Regions from separate parts of the Paenibacillus pseudetheri genome, predicted to be linked through region 3. Evidence: predicted binding sites of a transcription regulator. Region 3 holds the regulator's gene; each other region holds the start of a gene.
What was found. The regulator LexA, encoded in region 3, represses DNA repair genes until DNA is damaged. The targets are predictions, from matches to a motif close to CGAACATATGTTCG.

Region 1 (5,812 bases), on a different contig from region 3:
CGACGTTCACGAGTTTCTTTCTCAGCTTCAGTACGGATTCTATGGACTTCGTCCTTAGCTTCCAATACTGTTTCTTTCTTCAGCGCTTCAGCGTCCTTCTTCGCATTTTCTACGATGACAACAGCTTCTCTTTCTGCGCTTTGAATTTTAGCTTCTGCAAGGGATTTACGAATAAAATAACCGAACCCAAAGAATAATGCAGCTACAACGAGAACGATAATGACCCAGATCCATGCTTGCATCTGTTCACCTCCTCGTTGGTTCCTCTCCAAGGTATACCCTTGGGAATTGTGCAGTTGTTAAACTATCCGTTCATCACCATACAAAAAACCGGTAAACAACCGATTGCCATACTGCACATGCTGCACATGCACACTGCCCGCCTTATCCGGCGATTACATTTCATATGAGTTGTACGCGAACCGTTTTAAAAAGTCCCCTTTTTGGGAAGGAAAAAGGATTCTTACTTTATGCCGATTCATGTTATATTTTATTATTTATAAAAAGACATTGTCAAGAGAGTCGATATGCGCATTAATGTCAAGAGAATCAGTGAGTCTAGTAAAATTCCTCATCTTCACCCTCATAATTGTCTTCTTCAAGTAAAGTATTAATCACTTGCCGCACCATATCACCCGAAAATCCGCGCCGCATTAAGAAGGCTCCAGTCTTTCTGCGCTTATCTGTAGCTTCACCACGAATAAGATTCCATTTCTTACGACCAATCTGAAGTGCACTCTCTAGTTCTTGTTCAGGACTGACATTCTCCAGTGCTTCCGAGATCAAGGTTTTGTCGATTCCTTTCTCACGCAGCTCTTGGCGAATCCACATTTTCCCTTTTCGCTGGTTCGTAATGCGTTGCTCTGCCCATTGCTTTGCATACAAAGGGTCATCAAGGAATCTTTCCTGCTGTAGCCGTTGCACCGCTTCCGCAATAATAGTCTCCCCTATTTCCTTCTGCCGTAAACGGCGGGTCATTTCCATAGCGGTTCGTGGCTTCCGTTCTAGATAACGAAGTCCTTCTACATAAGCTCGTTGTCGCTCATCAGCAACAACAATTTCCTCCAAATCGGCTTTCATAAAAGAATTTCCAGTAATCATCCGATATTTAATCATGACGTCTTCGTGTACAGTCATGTTATAGGCTCCGAAATGTATGATATAGCGGTGGTCCGATTTCTTCTGACGTTCTACCTTAGTAATTTCTAAAAGTTCCCCATCAGGAAAATCAGATAGGACCTGTACGTCCTGCTCATCCGATTCAAAATCCATATCCAGTTGTATTACCATAGTTGCTTGTCACCTCATAGCTAAAGATCAGTTATGTTCTTACAATTCTTTAAGAAAAGACACCCTGCAACAATGAATCACAGGGCGTCCTATTCCTTAATAAATTCTATTGTTCGATTTCGAGAAGTAGCTTTTCTTCTTCCTCTTGCTCTGCAATGATTTCCGCTTCATTTGGTGCAGCAACAATGGTGGATAGGTTACTTGCTTCACGGATCTTGTTCTCAATGATGAGTGCAATATCTTGATGTTCCTTCAAGAACTGTTTGGCATTCTCACGTCCTTGACCGAGACGCTCACCCTCATAGGAATACCATGCACCACTCTTATTCACGATGTCCATTTCAGTACCGATGTCTACAAGACTTCCTTCTCTGGAAATCCCTTCACCATACATGATATCAACATCAGCTTGTTTAAATGGAGGTGCTACCTTATTCTTCACAATCTTGATCTTAGTGCGGTTACCTACAACGTCGTTACCCATCTTAATACTTTCGACACGACGAACATCCAACCGTACGGAAGAGTAGAATTTCAGCGCCCGACCACCCGGGGTTGTCTCAGGGTTACCGAACATAACACCAATTTTCTCACGAAGCTGGTTAATAAAGATAGCAATTGTATTCGATTTACTAATGGCACCAGATAGCTTCCGAAGCGCTTGAGACATCAAACGAGCCTGTAGGCCGACGTGAGAATCACCCATATCGCCTTCAATTTCCGCTTTAGGAACCAACGCAGCTACGGAGTCAACGACAATAATGTCTACTGCGCCACTTCGTACAAGTGCTTCAGCAATCTCAAGTGCCTGTTCACCCGTATCTGGCTGAGATAGCAACAATTCATCAATGTTTACGCCCAAGTTACGTGCATACTTCGGATCGAGCGCATGCTCAGCATCGATAAATGCAGCTTGTCCGCCTTGTTTTTGTACTTCTGCAATAGCATGAAGAGCAACGGTCGTTTTACCGGAGGATTCAGGTCCGTATATTTCAATAATACGTCCCTTTGGAAGTCCGCCTATACCTAACGCAATATCAAGTGCCAAAGATCCGCTAGGTACAACTTCCACTTGCATATGAGTGGATTCTCCCAGTTTCATGATCGAACCTTTACCAAATTGTTTTTCTATTTGACGAAGCGCCATATCAAGCGCTGCACGACGATCTGACAATCAGACCACTTCCTTCACTGTTTATAATAATATAATAACGTGTTTTTGAGGTCTTGCCAAGCTTTTTTTCGAACATACATTCGTTTTTTTTGTCTCAAGCGTTAATTATCCCTTTTATTGTAAGCCTCCCTCCGGACATAGAAGTTAACTGATTTCTCTACTTCACCGGACATCAACGACTTATGATCATAACCAAAACAGCGATCAAAATCTCCGCAGATATACAAAAAACCGCAGCAAAGAAATCTCAGTGCCACGGTTCTTCCGTATGTCTCAATTATAACTGGGCTAATCTCCCATTACAAGTCTGAGCCTTCAAGTGGTGTCTCCACCTTCCGTTCCTCAAGTCTGCGCCATAGACGATACAACAGAGCTTTAACAGTACGCAGTCGTATATTTTCACGTGTACCTTTAAGATTAAGCTCATACACCTCTGTCTTACGCCCGCGTTCAGCTAAACCAATAAATACAAGTCCAACTGGCTTACGTTCAGAATAACCTGGTCCTGCTACACCAGTTACAGATAAGCCGAAATCACTATCCGCGATCATTCTCACCTGATCAGCTAACACCTCGGCAACTTCACGACTAACAGCCCCTGGAGCATCTGGCCCCTCCAAATAAGCACTTGGCACATTCAGAAGTTTTTTCTTCAGGTCGTTGGAATAACAGACGATTCCTCCCGCAAACATCGAAGCACTGCCTGGAATGTTAGTTATACTCTCCATCAATAAGCCTCCAGTGCAACTCTCTGCCGCACTTAAAGTCAGACCTGCATCCGCCATCCAATCCACAATCAATTGCTCCAGCGGCACATCAATATTTGCATATAAATGTTCTGGCAAAATCTCTTTGATCTGTTTCTCTAGAATCTCCAGCTTCTTGTAAGCTTCATGCTCGGAAGGCGCCTTTGTCGAAATACGGACGGTTACCTCTCCCTCTTTAGCGTAAGGAGCTATGGTTGGGTCTGTCTGGCTGTGAATAAGATCAATGAGCTTATCCTCAAGCAGTGATTCTCCGATACCGGCAAATTTAAGCATTTTAGAATAAAGTGGCATTTCTGTCGTCAGAGCGTGCTGCTGGAGCCACGGTACAGCTTTATCTACGAACATCGGCTTCATCTCGCGAGGCGGACCAGGAAGCACAATATAATATTTCTTTTCATGCTCAAAAGCAATGCCAACAGCAAGACCAATCTCATTTGGCAAAGGTGTGGTACCTTCAATTATAAGTGCCTGTTTACGATTATTCTCCGTCATTACGATCTTTCGATCATCAAAGAAACGTTGTACATGATCCATTGCCAAGCGGTCTATATGAAGTGTGCGGCCTAAGGAAGCAGCCAGCGCGTCCTTCGTTAGATCATCTTCTGTAGGACCAATACCACCGGTAAATATGATAACATCCGCTCTGCTTTGAGCGATCTCAATGGCTTGCTGCAAGCGACTGCTGTTATCCCCAACTACGGTTTGAAAATATACATCAATCCCAATAGCAGCTAGCTCAATAGACAAAAACTGGGCATTACTATTTACGATTTGACCGAGTAAAAGCTCCGTGCCTACTGCAATAATCTCCGCTTTCATACCTGGCTTTCGCCTCCTCATTATAATGTAGATACACTGCTTTTAGGGTTTAAAAAAGGTAATAGGCGCTTTACCTATTACCTCTCCTATATGTAGCTACCTAAAATGCTTAAGCATTATGCAGCTGTAATAGATCCTTATTCTTCACAAAATAATCAATTCCAGAGTAAATAGTGATCAGGGCTGCAGCCCAGATGGCAATATCGTCTACAGGAATGCTGACGAATTGAAATGGGAAATTATTTAACAACAGCAGTGAGATCGCTACAATTTGTACAACCGTCTTTATCTTACCCCATTTGCTTGCGGCAACCACTTTTCCCTCTAACAATGCTATCTGGCGAAGCCCGGTTACTGCGAACTCACGACTAATGATAACAATTGCGATCCATGAATCACATCTGCCCAATTCCACAAGTGAAATCAGAACTGCGGAAACTAACAGCTTGTCCGCTAACGGATCAAGGAGCTTACCGAGATTGGTGACCATATTATATTTCCTTGCTATGTAGCCGTCTATTCCATCTGTGCTCGCAGCAAGCAAAAAGATTATAGCTGCTACCAAATGATTAACAGATAGCTGAAAAGAGCCCCAATGTATCGGTTCTGGATAAAAGCTGAAATCCACCAGTAAAAAAAACATCATAATCGGGATCAGACAAATACGTGATAGCGTGATGCGGTTGGGCAAATTCACTGAAGTTCCTCCCCTAAATCATTCATACAAATGGCCTGAATCAGGCTCATCTATTTCTACTTAAGCAAGTATATTATAGCTATAAATAGGTGTCAAAAAAAATACAAAGCACCCCGCATAATGGCGCTGATAAGCACTGCGGGGTACAAAATGCTATTTTAAGTTGTTGAACTGCAGGTCCAGCGGCAAATCAGCTTTACGCAATATCTGGATAATTTGTTGCAGATCATCGCGACTCTTACCAGTTACGCGGATCTGATCTCCTTGAATCTGGCTCTTCACCTTCAATTTCGAATCACGAATCAGGATGTTAATTTTTTTTGCATTCTCCTGATCAATCCCTTGCTTAAGACCTAAGCGCTGACGAACACTTCCCAGAGAAGCAGGCTCCACTTTGCCGAAATCCAAGTTTTTCAGCGTGATACCTCTCTTCACCATCTTCGATTGTAAAATATCAATAACAGCGTTTAACTTATATTCGTCCTCAGAGGCGATAATAAGTGCGTCTTTCTCCAGCTTCAGACTGCTTTTACTGTTCTTAAAGTCAAAGCGGTTGTCAATTTCTTTCTCTGTTTGGTGGATCGCATTGGTTAATTCCTGCATATCCATTTTAGATACGATATCAAATGAACTTTCTGAACTCATAACTACACGTCCTTTGTACTTTTTAGTCTGCTACTATTATAAAAGAATGATACCCTTAAGTCTAATATTGGATAATATGTACCTCGCCCGACACAGAAAACAGCCCCACATAGTGGAGCTTTTCCTTCGAAATGAGTTGTGTTCCAGGTAGAAATACGTCTCCAATGGAAGATATCCTCGGAGACGCACATTCTAAATTCTCTATCTGCTTCGGAGCGGGCTTCGAAACATATCCAGAATTCCAAGCACGATATGTGCAAGACCGAACCCGAGAATTCCATAACCCCAAGCACTTGGTGTCATATAGTATCCGATAAGACTGACAATAACCCCAAGTCCAGCTACAATCCAGCTAACAATCATGAATGCACACCCCACTTTGGCTAAGAACTGGAAACAGTCTTATGTTCCCCGCAAAGC
Region 2 (5,812 bases), on a different contig from region 3:
TTTGTCTAAAGTCGTATCCATCAGGGATACCACCTCGCGGTCTGCTGTAAGCAGTCCTTTCATCTTGAAGCGTTTCAGCAATTCTTGTTCTGCCTGTTCCTTGTTCATCCCGTTAGATGAGGTTAACAGTGGGTCATGTACGTGGAAATATAGTGTCCCTGCTGGAAGCGCCGGTTGCCCGAGCCATTGCTCCGAGTATGTAAGCAGCACATCCAGATAGGTCAGCATCTGTAGCGATAATCCATAATACACTTCATGTAGTTTAAGATCTTTTTGAGACGATTTATAATCAATTACTCGCAGAAGAATTCCATTCTCTCCACGGGCCATGTCTACACGGTCGATCCGTCCAACAACCTCCATCACACAGCCATTCGGCAGCGTAATTCTTAAAGGAGGCAACTCCTTATCCGGTCCAAAATCCAGCTCCAGCCCTACCGGCTCAAAGCTACCTCGGCGGGCATGCTCGCCCAGAATTACAGAAGCACGTCCAACAATGTTTTTTAGCTTGCGTGAAATGTATCCGTACCGTTTAGAGCTCATCAGAATTTCACCCTGCAGCATCGGCGATAGTCGTTCAACCGTCTCACTTGCCTCACGCCGACACTCCTCTGGAGACAAGCTTCCCCAGCCGCGGCCCTCTTCTTTCAGTCTTACCGCCATGTCACTTAACGCAGCATGGAACAGTTGTCCAATATCAGGTGCTTGCAGCTTATATAGTTGGCGTTCCTTCAGTCTAAGTCCATAAGATGCAAAATGGGAGAAGGAGCAAGCAACAAACTTCTCCATTCGGGAAACACTGCCTCGCAGTGTCGATCCACCGTACAATCTGAGGCTTGTTCCACGCTTTAGCTTCATTCCCACGTTACGATAGAACAATGAACTGAGCAGACGTTTCAATTCGAGACTACGAATATCATCAGCAGCGAACCAGTTATACACATCCCACCATAATTCAGGTATCTCCGTCCCCTGACGCCACTGGCGTAGCTGCATAATCAATGCATGAAGACTCTGTTCTGGATGACCAATGTAACCGAGGTGAATGGAATCTCTGACTTCTTCTGGTAGTCCTGCAGGGGGAAGTGCTGCCAAGTTATGCTCATGAACCCTTGGGAACATTCTATGCAAATGACGGATTACCTCAGAGGGAAGAAGCGCCTTGCCCTCATCATCAGCAGTGGTGTAGCTAATCCAGAGCTTTCGACTTCCTGTCGTTAGCGCATTATAGATCAAAAACCGCTCGTCCAGCAGTTTACGAGAAGCACCAGGAGCAAGCTCCATACCGGCGTTCTCAAGCACGGAGCGTTCGCCTTCCGAGAGAATTCCATCTTCCTTAAACTGCGCAGGCACAACACCTTCATTAAATCCAAGCAAAAAAGCGTATTTAACTCCCGTTGGTCGAGTCCGATCCATGTTACCAACCAGTACTTGATCTAGCGCTGGAGGAACAAGGCCCATCTTAAGCTCAGCAAGTCCTGTTTCTAGGACTCCAGTGAACACATCAAATTCAAGTCTTTCGTTGCCCATCATTTCGACGATCTGATCTAGCAGATCAAGCACTGCACCCCACAGCTGACTATGTTCTCTAGCCTTCTCGGGTTGCCCCTTCTCCATAGCTTCAACGCTAAGTTTCTCCAGCTTTCGAGCTACATCCGTTTCATCTAGCAGCTTGTACACTGCGGTAGAAAGTTCAAGACCGCTTCTGCTCTTCTGTATCCGTTTCTCAAAAGCAAATAGAGGATCCGTTATGCTACCACGGCATCGCTCCATCGTAGCAAGCAGGTCTTCATCCATCTGTCTGCCGCCTTCCAGCGACAAGCTAGGAATCCCTTTCCATGAACGGCCATCCGTCCAGCGATACCCCTGAATCCCGCAAGCCAGCACATAATTCTCTAAGGCATCCATATCCTCACGCGTAATACTACCATCCAGCGGTCTCAAAAGATCCGTCTTTACGCAGCGAAATACATCCTCGTAGCGCCAACGTCGACGCACCACATCCAGTGCTGAACGTACAAACTCCACCAATGGATGGTGTAGCTCATTTACCTTCTGGTCCAGAAAAAAAGGCACTCCGTAATCTTTGAACAACGGTTTAATCAGTTGCTCGTAATCTCCAATATTACGCATCAATACAGCCATTTGGCCATATTTTGCACCTTCATCCCGTGCCAGCCTGATCATTTCACGGAGTGCTCCCTCAACCTCTGCTCTGTGAGAAACTGCCGCGCCTATAGATATCGCTTCATTTGCCAGTTCATCTGTACCCATCCAGATCTTTCGGCGGTCATATCCCCTTTCGAGATGAGCAAGAACAGGACTTTCTTCAAAACGCGGAAGAACCGCTGGCTCCAGAAGCTCGTCCCACACATCGATGCCTAGCTCTTCGGCTATTCCACGCAGTTTAATGTAAGTAACCGCAGTTGGGTGAAATAATTCAAGCTCATTCAACTGATCTCCATAGGGATAGGAGCGATCAAGTGTAAGTGAGATGGTTAGCTTCGACGCTTGCTGCATTAATTCTCGAAGCACTACGAATTCCTGCGGAGTAAAGCCGTGGAACCCATCTACCCAAATCTCCGCCCCGCGAATGTAAGAGGAATCAGGAATATGCTCAGCTAGTTCCGCTAAACGATCCTCTTCGTCGATATAGAGGCGTGACATTTCCTTCTCTAAATCGCTGAATACCAGCTGTAAATCATCCAGCTTGCCTTCAAGAATAGGACTTCTTGCAATAGCGCCTCGCATTGCGGATAACTGCTCCTCTAAATCAGAGGAAGCCAAACAGCAACGCTTCATCTCCGTATGCAGTTGATTGAGCCGTTCCACAAAACCCGGTCTGTCTGCAGAGGCACCGAACAATTTCAGTTCCTCTTTGCGACGACGGATGATTTTGTAAATCAACATCTTTTTACCTTCTTCACTGATAGGCAGACTAGCACTACCACCAGTTTCCTGTTTCACTCGATAGGCAAGCCGAGAAAAGCTTAGTGTCTGCGCCCGAATACTTCCCTTCACATTCCCTACGGTCAGAAGCCCCCTTTCTGCTCCAAAGGAACCTTGTTCCGGTACAAGAATAATGATTGGCGCGCCAAGAGGCTCCTTCTCTAATGAAGAAGAGATAGACTCCCATATTTTTGTTGTCTTGCCGCTGCCCGAGCGGCCTAGTAAAAAGGTTACCGACATAAATGATAGACTCCTTCCGTAGCGGAGAAAATGTATAAGATATAAGGTGAAATATTCACCGTTTGATGATTTTCAATTGAAAAAGTTCAGTCGTTCCTCGTCCCCTCAGTATAGCATAACTAGACAAATCAGAACATGCGTTTGCTAGTATTTTCCAATGATTTACAATAAGAATCTTGTGAATCCCGAATCCAACACTTTTCAGAACGTAGCAAAAAATCCGTAAAAAGAGGCCTCGATCGAAGACTCCTTTTACGGATCAAAATCCATTACCTATATGAACAGTCAGCTTATTTCTTACTCCGCACTTCAAAAATCGCAAACTTCAGATAGTGTCCTTCGTTAACGCCTAGAATCTGCGGATGGTCTTTGCCTGCGGCACGCCATTCCACAAGTCTCAATACTTTACCTGCATCTTTAGCTGCGTCGGCAATCGTTTCGAGGAACAGATCCGGCTGCATGTGGTAAGAACAACTTGCTGTAACCAAATATCCGCCTTCGTTCACCAGTTTCATACCGTGTAGATTGATATCCTTGTAACCACGGCAAGCACCTGCTACTGCACTTTTAGTTTTCGCAAACGCTGGAGGGTCCAGGATAACTACATCCCAAGTTTTACCTCCACCTGCTGTCATTGGCTTGGAGGTATCCGTTTTGGCTGTTTTGCCTCCGGATTTAGCATTTGTAGACGCTACTGTTGATTCCGTTCCGCTTGCAATCGTCGCCCGCTCCGAACGTTCCTCCAGACCTTTTACCTGATTGCGCAGGTAGGCAAAAGCATCATCCACTACAAATTCCACTCGATCACTAAAGCCATTCAGCTCCACATTGACTTTGGCACTCTCTATGGCATGAGCGGAAACGTCAAGGCAGGTTACTTTTTTCGCACCATACTTGCAAGCATGCAGAGTGAAGCTGCCTGTGTGCGAGAAACATTCCAGCACTGTAGCACCATCCCAATAAGGGAAGGTTACGTGTTTACCACTCTTGTTTACCGGCAAAGTTTGTAACGAGCCATCTTCTGCTTCGATTTCTTGCAGCGTAATGCCACTTCGTCCACCCCAGCCCTTCATGAGTGGGGCAATGGATGCTCTATTCTCACGCTGATCAAAGAAGTAGCCTGTCTTCTGGCCCTCTTCGATATCTACTACCAGCTTCAGGCCATTCTCACTTACGGTAACATGCCGTGGGCATTCCCCATACAGCACGCCTGTAGTCTGCTCCATTCCTTCCAGTTCGCGCACGCTAACATCACTGCGTTCATAAATACCACGCGGTGCCATAACCTGTACAAGTGCTTCAACGATCTCTGCACGGCGCTTGTCCATTCCAAGTGTAAGGAGCTGCACAACCAGAATATCCCCGAATCGATCCACAATAAGCCCTGGCAAAAAGTCCGCCTCTCCATAAACCAAACGGTAAGCATCTGCCCCAGGAAGGAAACGTTCTCTATGCTGTAGACAATTCGTAAACCGTTCTGCGAAAAAAGCGGTGTCCATGATAGCCAACGGTCCCTGTGATACAATTCTTACCCGAATCTGCGATGCTGGGTTGTAATATCCTACAGCCAGAAACCGACCTTGATGGTTAAGGACATCAACTAATCCCCCAGCCTCTGGGTTTCCTTCTACTGATGCAACTTCACCTGCGTAGACCCATGGATGGCCCTGTTCCAGTCTTTTTTTACGATTACGTTCTAAAATAACCGATGCCAATGACTTCAACTCCCTGTTTCTCTAAAAATGATTTTATACATGTCCTACTCGTTACTTTCATATATTGGTGTACAACCCTCGTCCAAAGGAGTATGCCCTATGTTCCGTGAACTGCTTTTCCCTATCATATATGGTCTTATTATCTTTCTGGCTGGCATGAAGCTAATGGAAACAGCTTTGTCCAAGCTCGCAGGCCCTCTGATGACTAGAAGCCTTAATAAGGCTACCTCTACGCCACTCAAAGGAATGATTGCCAGTAGCTTGCTGTCGGCCCTGCTTCAGAGTAGCACGGCTGTAACCGTGTTGACGATCGGTATGGTGAATGCCGGCCTGCTCACCTATGCTCGTACACTAGGCATTATCTTAGGTAGCAACATCGGCACTACTTTGACCACAGAACTGATCGGACTTCAGATCAATTCCATGGCCTCCCCATTGCTGGCTGCCTCGCTGAGTCTGTGGGCAGCTGCGGTTATAGCAGGCGAGTTACCACATACGTCACGGGCGGCAGCACTGTGCCGGAAAATATCGGAGCCGCTGCAATTCATCAGCCTGGCTGTATCAGGATTCGCCCTAGTCTTATGGGGAATCGCAGTCATGCAATCCATCGGCGGAACTCTTCAAGAGAGTGGCCTATTCCTCTGGTTCCTGAATCATGCCGCCACAAGTGCCCTATGGGGACTCGCCGCAGGTGCCTGCTTAACTGCCCTGTTACATAGCAGCGCAGCAGTTATAGCCATGGCCATGGGTATTGCTGCCTCGGGTGCCATGCCGCCAGAGCTCGGCATAGCCATCGTGCTCGGTGCTAATGTCGGTACCTGCTTCACGGCAGTCATTGCTTCCATCGGCGGCTCATCTTCTGGCGTCTTCGTCGCTTGGTCGCATGTTGCGCTCAATGTAGGCGGTGC
Region 3 (5,812 bases):
AGTGAATATGGACATTGGGAAAAGGTGCACTCTTTTTTGTTGTTAGGGAAAGAACAAGCGGTGTTGATTGATACGGGATTAGGCATCGATAATATAAAAAGAATAACGGATCAGTTAACGGATTTACCTATCGCTGTCATCACTACGCATGTGCATGCAGACCATATAGGCAGTCATGGACAATTTGAGACGATCTATGTTCATAAAGAGGATGAGGATTGGCTGATTAATGGAATACGAGGTTTGTCCCTTGCCCAGATCAGAAAAGATATGAGCCGAGATATTACTCTTCCTGTTCCTGAGACGTTTGATCCTAATACGTATACGCCTTATCAAGGGAAACCAACAGCTCTATTGCGAGAGGGAGATGTGCTTGATTTAGGCGGGCGTAGATTAGAAATTTACCACACACCGGGTCATTCGCCAGGTCATATTAGCATCTTTGATCATGCCAACGGGTATCTGTTTACAGGGGATTTGTTGTATGATGTTACGCCAATTTATGCTTTTTATCCCTCTACTAGTCCGGCAGATTTAGTGGCTTCTTTAGAAAAGATTACGCAAATTCCAAATGTATCTCAAGTATTCGGCTCTCATAATACGTTGGGTCTAGATCCAGCTATTTTGCAAGAGGTTATTAAGGCAGTTCGTGAATTACGTGAACGGGATCTTGTTGCTCATGGTACGGGCATTCATCAATTTAACGGATTTAGTGTGCAATTTTAAAATGAATGTTGGATGCAGCGAAAACGGCCCTCTCAAAAGGACCGTTTTTTTGTCCTTCCTTAAGGTTTTCAAAATTTCTAATTGGGAAAGGTAAAGTGAAGTAATAATAGTCGGAAAGGGGGCATTTATTCGGATACGATCGACCTGAAGAATGCATGCAATTGTTGGACTTGGGAGTAAGCTTCTTTGAACTGTTTGTCGGATTGTTGAATGGGCAATAAGCCTGGCAAGAAGGAAATGCTATACACAGGTATTTCATTACTGTTCATGTATATTTTAAGCGTAAGTTCCTCGATAACATCAGCCTCTTCGTCAGCACTATTAAGCACATGAATATCCGCACTTGAAGCAGTTGTTTTGCTGTTTTGTTGTCTTTTAGATACTTTTGAAAGGGTTAGTGCGTTAACAACAATCTCTGATCCCATTACATTGTCGAACGAATATAGCTTTGCTATTGCCTTTTTGCTTGTCTTCGGATTGCTGGTACCTATTGCTATTTTTTTATAAGGTTCGTTAAGGGCGATCAAGTGAGATTGATTGGGCGGAATGAATGTTTTGGTGAATATAATATTAAAAGATGAGGTTGCGTTTAAAAGCTTAGAAAGTTCAGAAGAAGTAGATAGTTTTTTTAATTCTAGAATAACGGCACTTAGAATTAAGACTCCTCCTACAATGGCAAACATATACATCAAGAAAATCAGCATGTAATCACACCTCCAATGATCTCAGTAGAACAAGATTTATTGCTTATTGAAAGATATGCCTGAATCCTCTCTACTAGTATCTGTTAAAAGCGGAAATCGTGGGAATTTAGGATATGACTACTGAATAGAAAAAGAGAAAGCACCCAGAGTTCTGCCGATTTTGCAAGCTGAGTGCAGAATTGGGGCAACTGCTGGAGTGCTTTGTCGAGAGCTTTTTAAAATAAATATGTCCTAATCATATGAAATTGAAGGCTGTGATTTGATCGGTATAAACAATTAGCTGTTTGTATTCGATCGGAGATTCATAGTGAGTATAGGGTCTTACAGAAACATCATTAAGGACTACAAAGTTATAGCTGAAATTTTTATCGGGATGTTCCGCACCTAAATAAGATATGTATTCATCTACAATGACATCATCCATTAGAGATTTTAAGTCAAAAACATCCTCTTTATTGGAGGTGGAAGGGGAGATGGTCCCTTGAATACTGCCGAATGAGGTGAGTAGATTTACTTTTTTTCCACTAGCTTGATCGTTATTTAACAATAAGCCAGAGAGTTTAACAAGTGCATCGACTTTAAAATCGACGAGGGTTCTGATTTTTGAGTTGTTCAAAACGAGACACTTCCTTTCAATTTGAAATCCTGTAAACATTATTCGACATATAACCACATAATTCCTATTAGGTCATCAAAAATACATATATACAAACACACCCCCCTCCATTGAACAATGAGTGAGGCGTGTTTATCTATGGATAGATTTAATTCCTGATCGTTACTCGTGTTCCAATCGGAACAATCGCAGCTAGTGCTAACACATCCTCATTGTACATACGAATACAACCGTGGGATACCTCGTGCCCTATGGATGAGGGATCATTGTTTCCATGTATCCCGTAGTGAGGCTTAGATAGACCCATCCAAAAGACCCCAAATGGACCGCCTGGATCGGGTTGTTTGTTAATGATTGTGAATTCACCGAGTGGTGATTGAGTTAACATTTTACCGATTCCGACTGGGAAGCCCCTGATCACAATGTCGTTATCAAGAAGATAAAGCATACGCTGCGTCAGATCAACTATAATCCGGTAAATTGGCATTGTGCAACACTCCTTTCTAATTAAGATATGAGCAGGATGCCTAAACGGTTATTCATTAAAAATGGTCATTTTAGCCTATGGGAACAAATGTTCCTGTATAGATAAATGGAGTTAGATAACAGTAAAAAAGCTGTTCTGCATTTGCAGAACAGCTTTTTAAAAAATAAAAGAAAGTATATATTTTACGATATACACTATCCTTATACTTCTCGTAGAAACGGATACCGTCATTTAAATGACGGTATCCGTTTCGTTTGGTAGGAGTGCAACTTAGTGGATATCTCGAAATAATCCGATAACTCTGCCGAGAATGGTCACGCGATTAAGGCGAAGAGGCTCGTACGCCGGATTCTCCGGCTGAAGACGTATATGATCACGTTCTTTATAAAAAGTCTTAACGGTTGCTTCATCTTCTTCGGTCATAGCTACAACGATATCTCCGTTATCAGCCGTTTGTTGTTGACGAACAATAACATAGTCGCCATTCATAATCCCAGCTTCGACCATACTGTCACCTTGAACCGATAACATAAATACTTTGTTATCTCCAACATAGTGAGTTGGAAGCGGGAAGTAGTCTTCAATATTCTCAGTAGCAGTGATAGGAACCCCGGCGGTAACCTTACCTACGACAGGAATGCGAGCGACGGTTTGCGCAAAATGATGGACATTCTCGGAATCCTCTTGGCCAAGTAATTCTATCGCACGAGGCTTCGTTGGATCTCGACGGATAAGTCCCTTCTTCTCTAGCCGATCCAAATGACCGTGAACTGTGGAGCTGGAAGCAAGACCAACAGCTTCTCCAATCTCCCGGACGGAAGGAGGATAACCCTTGCTGCGGACTTCGCTACGTATAAATTCCAGGATCGCCAGCTGGCGACTTGAAATCTTTGACATTGGAATCAACCCCATATAGTAATGTTTGGGAAAATTATAACATAGAACTACCGTTCGCACAAACATAAGTTCTAACTATTATAAATATTAATTCGAAATAGTTAATAAATGGTAGTCTTGTATTGATTGCGTTTCCTTCATCTAAATGAAAAGAGTGATTCTTTATATGAAGTATATGGTAAATATTAACCTCTGAAAAAAAGAGAACAATTGTTCTAAAATAGTATTGAACAAAACACATGTTCGTGTTATTATAATTTCAAAAGTAAGAACAAGTGTTTGGAGGATGATATTCATGTTAAAATACAGTACATACCGTAGCATCTACGATAAAGCCCCAGTGGTTGAATCTTTAGGACATAATCCTATTACCCGTTGTTCAGCTCAGATTAAAGAGATTACAGAGCTTTTGCTTGAAGGCTTGATGCGTTTGTTCCGTAGAGATTATGTTATTAAACTGACATTGATCATTGTGCTCGTACTATCAGGACTTACAGTAGTAGGTAATGTATTTGCAGGATCTACTACTTTAATGAAGGATGAGAAGCGCGTAGTGGTTGAACGTGGAGATACACTTTGGAGTATTGCTCTTGAGAATAAACCTTCTGATATGAAGACGGCTGTATATATAGAAGGAATTAAAAAATCCAATGGCATTAAAGGTAGTCAGATTGATGCTGGAGATATTCTCACTTTACCTATTTATTAATATGCTAAGAACATAATAAGAGGACATGAAGAGCTTGCAGGGAGTAAACCTTGACAAGCTCTTTTTCTCATGGCAGAGTTAGAATTAATTTATAAGGGGAGGGAAAGTTTTGAATATTGATGAGTTGGTCGCGCGTATTAACGAATTGGCACGCAAACAGAAGAGCGTAGGCCTTAATCAAGAGGAAACGGCGGAACGCGCCAAGCTTCGTGAAATTTATTTGGGGAATATTCGCAATAACTTCCGAGCACAATTGAATACGATTGAATTGGTCGATAATGATGAGCATGAACAAGGTAACAAGGGGCGTAAGCATTAACACCCTGTTCCTTTTCATAGATATTACTGGATGACTAGGGGGAACGCATATGGCCCGTTCTTGGGAAAGAATGGTTCAACGCAACACGCAGCAAATTAATAAGCAAAGAAAGAAACAGGGGAAGGAAACGATTTACGCATCTAAATCTAAATCTAAATCTCCTGGTAAGAACAGCGAAACCTTTAAAGGCCGTAACATTGCATTTCCAGTAGTGTTATTAGTGCTTGGTACTATGTTTTGGATGATTGGTTCAGTGGACCAAGCCAAAGGTAATGGTATGCTTATGAACTGGTTAGGAGTCGTCTTGTACTACTTACTAGCGGCACTTCTGTTCTTCCGACGTCCGTACTTGAAGGTAGAGAATGCTAGACTATCTACTATAAAATTCAATCGCGAACGTTATCTGCCAGCTTCTGATATTGAGAAAATTATCCTTTCGCGTGGAGCTGTTGTAATTAAGCATAAAGGCAAACGCACGAAATGGATTTTTACCAGACTTATGAATCGTTATGATACCAATGCGATGGGGACTCGACTGGAAGCATTCGCAAAAGCTCACCAAATTGAAGTAGTTCACGAATAGAAATTAACCAGCCATGGGAGAGGGAGACCTGTAATGCCAATTTCCGCCGTACTATTTGACCTTGATGATACACTGCTCTGGGATGATCGGAGCGTTAATGAAGCATTTCGTTCTGCATGTGAAGCCGCTGGGGATACGATTGATCCACAAGAACTGGAACTTGCGGTGCGTAAAGAAGCCATTGGACTATATGAATCCTACGAAACGAACCCGTTTACAAAGATGATTGGGATTAATCCGTTTGAAGCACTTTGGGGGAACTTTACTGCAGGTGAACAGCCGGAATTCCGTCAATTAGAGCAGCTTGCACCGGGATATCGTAAAGAGGCATGGCGTCGTGGTCTTGCAGCACTTGGTGTAGAGGACGAAGCTCTTGCTGAGACATTATCAGCCAAATTCGCAGCAGAGCGTAGAAATCGACCTTACATCTATGAAGAAACGATTCAGGTGCTGGAAGAACTGAAGGGAAAAGTGAAGCTATTGCTTCTGACTAATGGATGCCCTGCATTGCAACAAGAGAAACTAGATGGCGTACCAGAAATTGTTCCTTTCTTTGATCACATCGTGATTTCTGGAAGCTTCGGCAAAGGAAAGCCGGATAAGGAAATTTTTCTGCATGCCCTAGAACTTTTAGACATTGCACCTGAGCAAGGAGTTATGGTCGGAGATAAGCTTACAACGGATATTCGTGGTGGGTTGGCAACAGGTTTGACTACGGTTTGGATTAATAGAAAAGGCAAACAGCCAGATCCGGAAATTCAGCCGGATTAT

Region 1: the regulator LexA is predicted to act here: its motif matches at 2,534-2,547, upstream of recA (recombinase RecA).
Region 2: the regulator LexA is predicted to act here: its motif matches at 3,320-3,333, upstream of addB (helicase-exonuclease AddAB subunit AddB).

Annotation. Positions count from the first base shown of each region.
Region 1 covers NZ_CAKMAB010000010.1:95,084-100,895, reverse strand. Annotated here, with positions in the region: gene rny (ribonuclease Y) at 1-242, opposite strand, end outside; gene L1028_RS11855 (regulatory protein RecX) at 559-1,290, opposite strand; gene recA (recombinase RecA) at 1,397-2,464, opposite strand; gene L1028_RS11845 (competence/damage-inducible protein A) at 2,764-4,050, opposite strand; gene pgsA (CDP-diacylglycerol--glycerol-3-phosphate 3-phosphatidyltransferase) at 4,160-4,747, opposite strand; gene L1028_RS11835 (YajQ family cyclic di-GMP-binding protein) at 4,901-5,392, opposite strand; gene L1028_RS11830 (hypothetical protein) at 5,594-5,755, opposite strand.
Region 2 covers NZ_CAKMAB010000008.1:95,351-101,162, forward strand. Annotated here, with positions in the region: gene addB (helicase-exonuclease AddAB subunit AddB) at 1-3,189, opposite strand, end outside; gene L1028_RS09720 (class I SAM-dependent rRNA methyltransferase) at 3,480-4,904, opposite strand; gene L1028_RS09725 (Na/Pi cotransporter family protein) at 5,004-5,812, shown strand, end outside.
Region 3 covers NZ_CAKMAB010000042.1:751-6,562, forward strand. Annotated here, with positions in the region: gene L1028_RS25660 (MBL fold metallo-hydrolase) at 1-726, shown strand, start outside; gene L1028_RS25665 (hypothetical protein) at 852-1,430, opposite strand; gene L1028_RS25670 (hypothetical protein) at 1,666-2,046, opposite strand; gene L1028_RS25675 (L,D-transpeptidase) at 2,195-2,533, opposite strand; gene lexA (transcriptional repressor LexA) at 2,804-3,430, opposite strand; gene L1028_RS25685 (LysM peptidoglycan-binding domain-containing protein) at 3,726-4,139, shown strand; gene L1028_RS25690 (DUF896 domain-containing protein) at 4,249-4,458, shown strand; gene L1028_RS25695 (hypothetical protein) at 4,508-5,041, shown strand; gene L1028_RS25700 (HAD family hydrolase) at 5,075-5,812, shown strand, end outside.